DNA from 3 places in the Photorhabdus aballayi genome. Region 3 is predicted to be linked to each of the others. Evidence: predicted binding sites of a transcription regulator. Region 3 holds the regulator's gene; each other region holds the start of a gene.
What was found. Region 3 encodes PhoB, which activates phosphate uptake and scavenging genes when phosphate is short. Its sites were predicted from a motif close to CTGTCATAAAACTGNCNNAT; they were not measured.
Positions count from the first base shown of each region.

Region 1: a site for PhoB is predicted at 889-908, ahead of OO184_RS13820 (phosphoethanolamine transferase). Genes of this name have one in related genera too.
Region 2: a site for PhoB is predicted at 1,466-1,485, ahead of acuI (acrylyl-CoA reductase (NADPH)). Genes of this name have one in related genera too.

Region 1 is NZ_JAPFCD010000026.1:16,933-19,183, reverse strand. It holds gene OO184_RS13825 (plasmid pRiA4b ORF-3 family protein) at 1-388, opposite strand, end outside; gene OO184_RS13820 (phosphoethanolamine transferase) at 1,067-2,251, shown strand, end outside.
Region 2 is NZ_JAPFCD010000035.1:29,402-31,652, reverse strand. It holds gene aroQ (type II 3-dehydroquinate dehydratase) at 1-148, opposite strand, end outside; gene acuI (acrylyl-CoA reductase (NADPH)) at 358-1,335, opposite strand; gene mreB (rod shape-determining protein MreB) at 2,009-2,251, shown strand, end outside.
Region 3 is NZ_JAPFCD010000038.1:23,622-25,872, forward strand. It holds gene sbcD (exonuclease subunit SbcD) at 1-379, opposite strand, end outside; gene phoB (phosphate regulon transcriptional regulator PhoB) at 641-1,330, shown strand; gene phoR (phosphate regulon sensor histidine kinase PhoR) at 1,354-2,251, shown strand, end outside.

The sequences.
Region 1 (2,251 bases), on a different contig from region 3:
CCAGGGGACAGGTGCGAGCGCCATCAAGACAATAAAAAGGAAGTGGAAGGTTATTTGCCGGATAATCGCTGTTTTCTAACGTAATTTCGTGTTCCCATCCATCGCCAAAATCATAGATATAAGTAAAAGATCGCCCTTTTTGTTTAATCAGGTCAGTTAGACGGTATAAATCTTCTTCCTTGCCATCAGATGGGCTTTCTGGCATTTCTGTTAGTCGCAGTTTGCCAATACGGAATTCATGTAGATGACTATCCTGCCATCCCATCACGATCTGTATCACGTCATGCAGCCGGTCAAAGGAAATAGAGGCTGGAACGACAAATTGCCGCCAAATAGCCGGTTTTGAATCTATAAGCGTTATTTTTAATTGATAGAATTTTTCATTCATCACTAATCTCCTAATGGTTTTGAGATGATTCTTTCCATGTGTGCCATCTATTGTCAATATCTTATTGAATTTTCCTGGCTGGATTTACTGGAATATCGACATAGTCGCTGCCGTATGAAAAGCTTGGGCTAGGTCATCAATTTTAGTGGTTAATGTTCATAATAGCTTTTAACAACCAATAACTTGACCTGACTAGCTTTCTCTTTACTGAATATTGATTAAGAGAATAATGTTTCTTTGAGATACACAGTGCTCAAGGTAGATATTTTAACTATCTTTCAGTTAGTTATCGTTGTTCTCAGATATATGTCTTCGTGCATAAGCTACTCATTAAGTATAGTTTAAAATCACGATCAGGATCGATATATTCAGAGTTTTTGCTATTAACAAAAAAAACGCATATTATTTACATGCTGTTAATCAAAAATTGAAGACTAATAACTGTTCAGGCTGAGGAAATCCTTAACTAAGTTACAGATGAATGAGTAAGGTGTTTTTTTATGCGTTAGTTTAATGGCTCGGTGTAGCAATCTGAATGATACAGCTTGAAGTTGCATCATGATGGTAGCTGACTAGCCGCAGATTTTCTTATTGTAAAACCACTTCTATTAATAAGAAAAGGTTATGAATTTTTTGGTGTTTTATTGTTATCGATTTATTTAAAGGAAATGAGTAAGTATGTTGTTGAGTAAAAAAATCCAAGAAAATTTCACTTTGATATGCTTATTTGGTTTTATTTCATTGGCCCATTTAAGCCTTGGATATCAGCTAAAGTTTATATATGTATTTAGTGCTTTTTCAATTCTGATATTATTGTCCAATCTTAACAAATATATATATTATATCTTGGTATTCATGATTGGATTCATTGGCGTGATCTATTCTCCTGTAGGATTGAATTATGGTTTTCCCGATGTCAATTCAGTAGGGTCTTTAATTTATACTAATAAAAATGAAGCGTTAGAATATATCAGCGGGTTACCTATTTTTACCTATTTAGTGGTGTTGGCTACTATTATATTAATGATTTTATCTTTTAAGGTAAGAGTAACGCTGAAGAGAAAGAGTATAATATTTTTATCACTATTTTCTGTATTGTCAGCTTTCTGGTCACCGGTAAAAGGGTATATAAATTCCGATTTCAATCCTGATTTTAATTTATTGGCATCAGGATTACCTGAAATTAGGTTTTTTAGTGATGTCGTTGAAAGCTATAAAGAAGTTAATTCAGAAAGAATCAGGTTCGCTGAAATAATAAAGCAGAAAGATTCTTGGCAGCCTGTGGTAAAAGAGGATAAATATGAAACTTATATCATGGTCATTGGTGAAAGTGTTAGAAAGGACTTTATGAATGCGTATGGTTTTCCTTATAACAATACGCCGTGGTTGGACAAGGCTAATGGCAAGATATTTACAAATTATATCTCATCAGCGGCATCTACCCAGTTATCTTTGACTAACTCACTGGCTCTGAAAGGTGAGAATGCGATCAATTTGAATGATAGTGTCATAACGTTGGCGAAAAAAGCCGGATTTTATACTTATTGGATATCTAATCAGGGGATGAAGAGTGCTTTTGATTCTCCGGTTGCGTTGATTGGACAACAGGCAGATAGTGTCCACTTCCTGAAAAGTGGAAATTCTGATGACCGGCGTTATTTGCCTGATGATAAATTGGTGCCTTACATTAAACAGGCATTAATACCAGAAAAGAAGAAAAAGCTGATTGTTATTCACCTGATGGGATCTCACCCACAGGCGTGCGTTAGAACGAATGGGAAATATGATCTGTTCTTACAATCGGAAGAAATTTCTTGTTATGTAAAAAGTATATCGAATACAGATGAGCTGCTTTCTGAAATT
Region 2 (2,251 bases), on a different contig from region 3:
TGAATTTGACCCCTAATTGGTGGGCTTCTTCAGACAATTTGCTGACGATATCATCAAGTGTTAAGTTGCCATAGATATCAGGCTCCCGGGTTCCTAACATATTCAGGTTAGGGCCGTTAAGGAGTAAAATGTGAAACTTGTCTGCCATTGTGCTGGTATCTCCGGCGATTTGTCAACAATGCTCCAACATAATCCGATATTAACGATTTGTCATCTTTTTGTAACAGCTACTCAGTTTATTTCCACGATAAAGCGCGACATTATAATCATATCGTAGCATTTAGCAGCTAAATACTGGTCTTATCAGAAAAAATGTCAAGAATAAAACCACTCTACTTTAGAGGCTAATCACAATTCTTAACGAACTCTTACTAAAGTACGTCCTGTAACCTGGTTAGCTATCAATTTATTAGCATATTCCACTGTTTGCTCCAGTGTTATCTCAGTTGTTGCCTGCCGATAAAAAGAAGCGGGTAACAGCTCTTGCAGGCGTTGCCACACAGCAGGTCGTTTGGCTGATGGAACGGTGACGGACTCTACGCCTTGCAGACGTACGTTACGTAAAATAAATGGCATCACTGTGGTTGGCAGATTTGCATTACCGGCGAGGCCGCAGGCTGCAACGGTGCCGTTATAGTGAGTTTGAGCCAGTATTGTTGCCAGTACATTATCGCCTACAGTGTCAATAGCTCCGGCCCAAAGCTGTTTTTCCAGTGGACGAGGTGGTTGGCTAAATTCATGGCGTGGCAAAACTTTTTTTGCTCCTAGGGATAACAAATATTCATGATTTTCTTGTCTACCGCTAACGGCAACAACGGAATAGCCAAGTTGTGAGAGTAGGGCTATCGCCGTACTCCCTACACCACCGCTGGCGCCTGTCACAACAACATCACCACTTTCTGGCTTAACGCCGCCTTGTTCCAGGGCGATAACGCACAGCATTGCGGTAAAACCAGCAGTACCAATGATCATTGCTTGTCTGCTATCCAGACCGGCAGGTAAAGGTGTCAACCACTCGCCTGAAACTCTGGCTTGTTCCGCCAGTCCACCCCAATGATTTTCTCCTACACCCCAGCCGGTTAATAATACATGTTGACCGATATGAAAACGGGGATCTTCGGTACTGTGTACAATGCCAGAGAAATCAATACCCGGTATCATCGGGAATTGGCGGATAATTTTCCCTTTGCCTGTGATTGCTAATGCGTCTTTATAGTTGAGAGTTGACCAGTGAATATCGACGGTAACGTCTCCCACGGGAAGATGAGAAGCATCAATTTCTTCTATGGACGCTGATAATTGGTTCTGTTGTTGTTTGAGTAGCAGGGCTTTCATTATTGTTCCGTTCTCTGTAATCAATTTTGTCATTAAATAAGGATAGATAAAAATGAGTAATTTACATAAGGTAGATAAGAAAAAATAAAGTGTTGATGGATTATAAAACAGAATTTATCCGCATTTTTATCTGTAATCTCATTGTCATATTCCAGCATTAGTTGCATATGGCGTTCTATTTCAGAAAATTCTGTTTTTTATTATTTTTTAGCAGAAAGTATTGTATTTTAGTCGTAGTTTATTACATCATTAATTTGCTCACTACACAGACTACGTACTTGTGGTTAAGTGTTGGTAATGGCGAGCAGAGGTATGAGTTTATAGGCATGAATTTGATATGAGCTTACCGGAATAGCTATTGGTCAAAAAGCAGCAGCGGATTTAGCCGGTACGGTGCCAGTGGTATCATCCAGTGGCACCATAATGTTGAATTATGCAAAATTAGGTGGTTCTTGCATTTCGTTATGGAACAATTGGTAAAATTAACCCATTTTTATGCAGTTTTTTTCTGCTCCGTTTGGGAGAAGTAACGTAGAATATCGCGCTGTTGATATGAATAACGTAGCCACTTTTTTATTGAAGCAGGTGCTTGTGCGCCTTGTCGCTGCTTCATGTGGTTGGTAGAGTAGACGGGTTTTGTTCCGTCCCCAGCTTGCAGGATTATCCTTTCGCTATGTTTAAAAAATTTCGTGGCATGTTTTCCAACGACTTGTCTATTGACTTGGGTACCGCCAATACCCTTATCTACGTCAAAGGTCAGGGTATTGTATTGAATGAACCTTCGGTTGTCGCAATCCGTCAGGATCGTGCAGGTTCATCGAAAAGTGTTGCTGCCGTTGGGCAGGAAGCAAAGCAAATGCTGGGTCGAACACCGGGTAATATTGCGGCAATTCGTCCGATGAAAGATGGGGTGATT
Region 3 (2,251 bases):
CGGTATTGCCTTGTTTGGTGGTGAGTACTTTTATCTGTTTTTGTGGATCTTTTTCTGCGTGAGCAATAACGGCAGTATTCAGGCAGGAAAGGAGCTCTTTTGATTCATTTAATGTCGCTACTGAATCATGGTTGCCGCCAAGGATAATTAACTGGCAACCGGTCGGTTGTAGCTCAACGACAAAGCGATTATATAGCTCACGGGCGTAACTAGGCGGTGAGCCGGTATCAAATACATCTCCGGCAACAATTAGTGCATCGACCTGATAATGTTCAACCTGTTTAATCAGCCAGCGCAGAAAATGTTGATGTTCGGCAGCCCGGCTTTTTGTAAAAAAATATTGGCCAAGATGCCAGTCCGAAGTGTGAATAATACGCATAGTTTCGCCGTCATTGGTTAAAGTGAAGCATGATTATAATCGCTGTATTCTCGATGTCGCTTTTAAATCTGATTTCGTGAATATATCTTCGAACGGCTTCGCATTCATTATGAAATATGACAATTGTTGAGTTAATTATTGCGAAATAGATTGCAGATGGAGGATAACCAAGGCAGGATTTCATAAATTTGTCATAAAACTGACGCATAATGCTTTTTCAAACTGAGTAGCGTTTATCTCAATATATTAACGGGATTAATCATGGCAAGACGCATTCTGGTAGTTGAAGATGAAGCTCCGATTCGTGAGATGGTCTGTTTTGTTCTGGAAAAAAATGGGTATCAGCCGGTAGAAGCAGAGGATTATGATTCTGCGTTGGCATGTTTATCTGAGCCATATCCTGATTTAGTATTATTGGATTGGATGCTTCCCGGCGGTTCTGGTTTGCAGATAATTAAACAGATGAAACGGAATAGTAATATCCGTGATATTCCGGTGATGATGCTAACTGCCCGCGGTGAAGAGGAAGATCGGGTGCGTGGCCTTGAAGTTGGGGCAGATGACTATATTACCAAGCCTTTCTCTCCTAAAGAGCTGGTTGCCAGAGTTAAAGCGGTATTGCGGCGTATTTCGCCGATGGTCATGGAAGATATTATCGAAATGAATGGCTTGGTTTTGGATTCAACGTCCCATCGAGTGACCAGCCAGGATAAAGCGCTGGATATGGGGCCGACGGAATTTAAATTACTGCACTTCTTTATGACTCACCCTGAACGGGTCTATAGCCGTGAACAGTTGCTTAATTATGTTTGGGGAGCAAATGTTTATGTTGAAGATAGAACTGTTGATGTCCATATTCGCCGTTTACGTAAAGTATTAGAGATTGGCGGCCATGATAAAATGGTGCAGACCGTTCGTGGTACGGGTTATCGTTTTTCTACCCGTTACTAAATCCACGCACCGGAGAATCTAATGTGTTAGAACGTTTATCTTGGAAGAAACTGGTTTCAGAACTGTTTCTCTTTTGTTTACCTGCGTTAATTTTGTCGATATTTATTGGTCATTTATCCTGGTGTTTATTTGTTTCGGTATTGTTGGTGTTGATATGGCATGGTTATAACTTGCTGAAACTTTCGAATTGGTTATGGTTGGATCGCAGTATGTTGCCGCCGTCGGGGAGAGGAGGGTGGGAGCCTATTTTTTATGGTATTCACCAGATGCAGCAACGGAATCGAAAGCGGCGTCGTGAGTTGGCGCTGTTGATCAAACGGTTTCGTAGCGGGGCGGAATCATTGCCTGATGCCATTGTAATGATGACGACGGAAGGTAATATTTTTTGGTGCAACCGTTTGGCGCAACATTTACTCGGTTTTCGTTGGCCTGAAGACAATGGGCAGCACATTTTCAATTTACTTCGCTACCCTGATTTTAGCCGATATATTCTTTCCAGAGATTTTTCACGTCCTTTATCCATTGAGTTAAATAATGGTTTCACTGTTGAGTTTCGGGTGATGCCTTATTCTGAGGGCCAGTTCTTAATGGTTGCCAGAGATGTGACTCAGAAACGAACACTGGAAAATGCCCGTCGTGATTTTTTTGCCAATGTCAGTCATGAAATGCGTACCCCTTTAACTGTCTTGCAGGGTTATTTGGAAATGATGCAGGATAATCCGCTAAATAAGAAAGCGTTGAATACGATGCAGGAGCAAACCCGAAGGCTGGACAGTTTGGTGAAGCAATTGTTGCAACTGTCTAAAATTGAAGTCGCTCCCCAGATTGATATGAATGAAGTGGTTGATGTGCCTTTGATGCTTAAAGTATTGCGTCAGGAAGCCACAGCGCTGGGTAATGAATGTTATAAGATTAATTTTG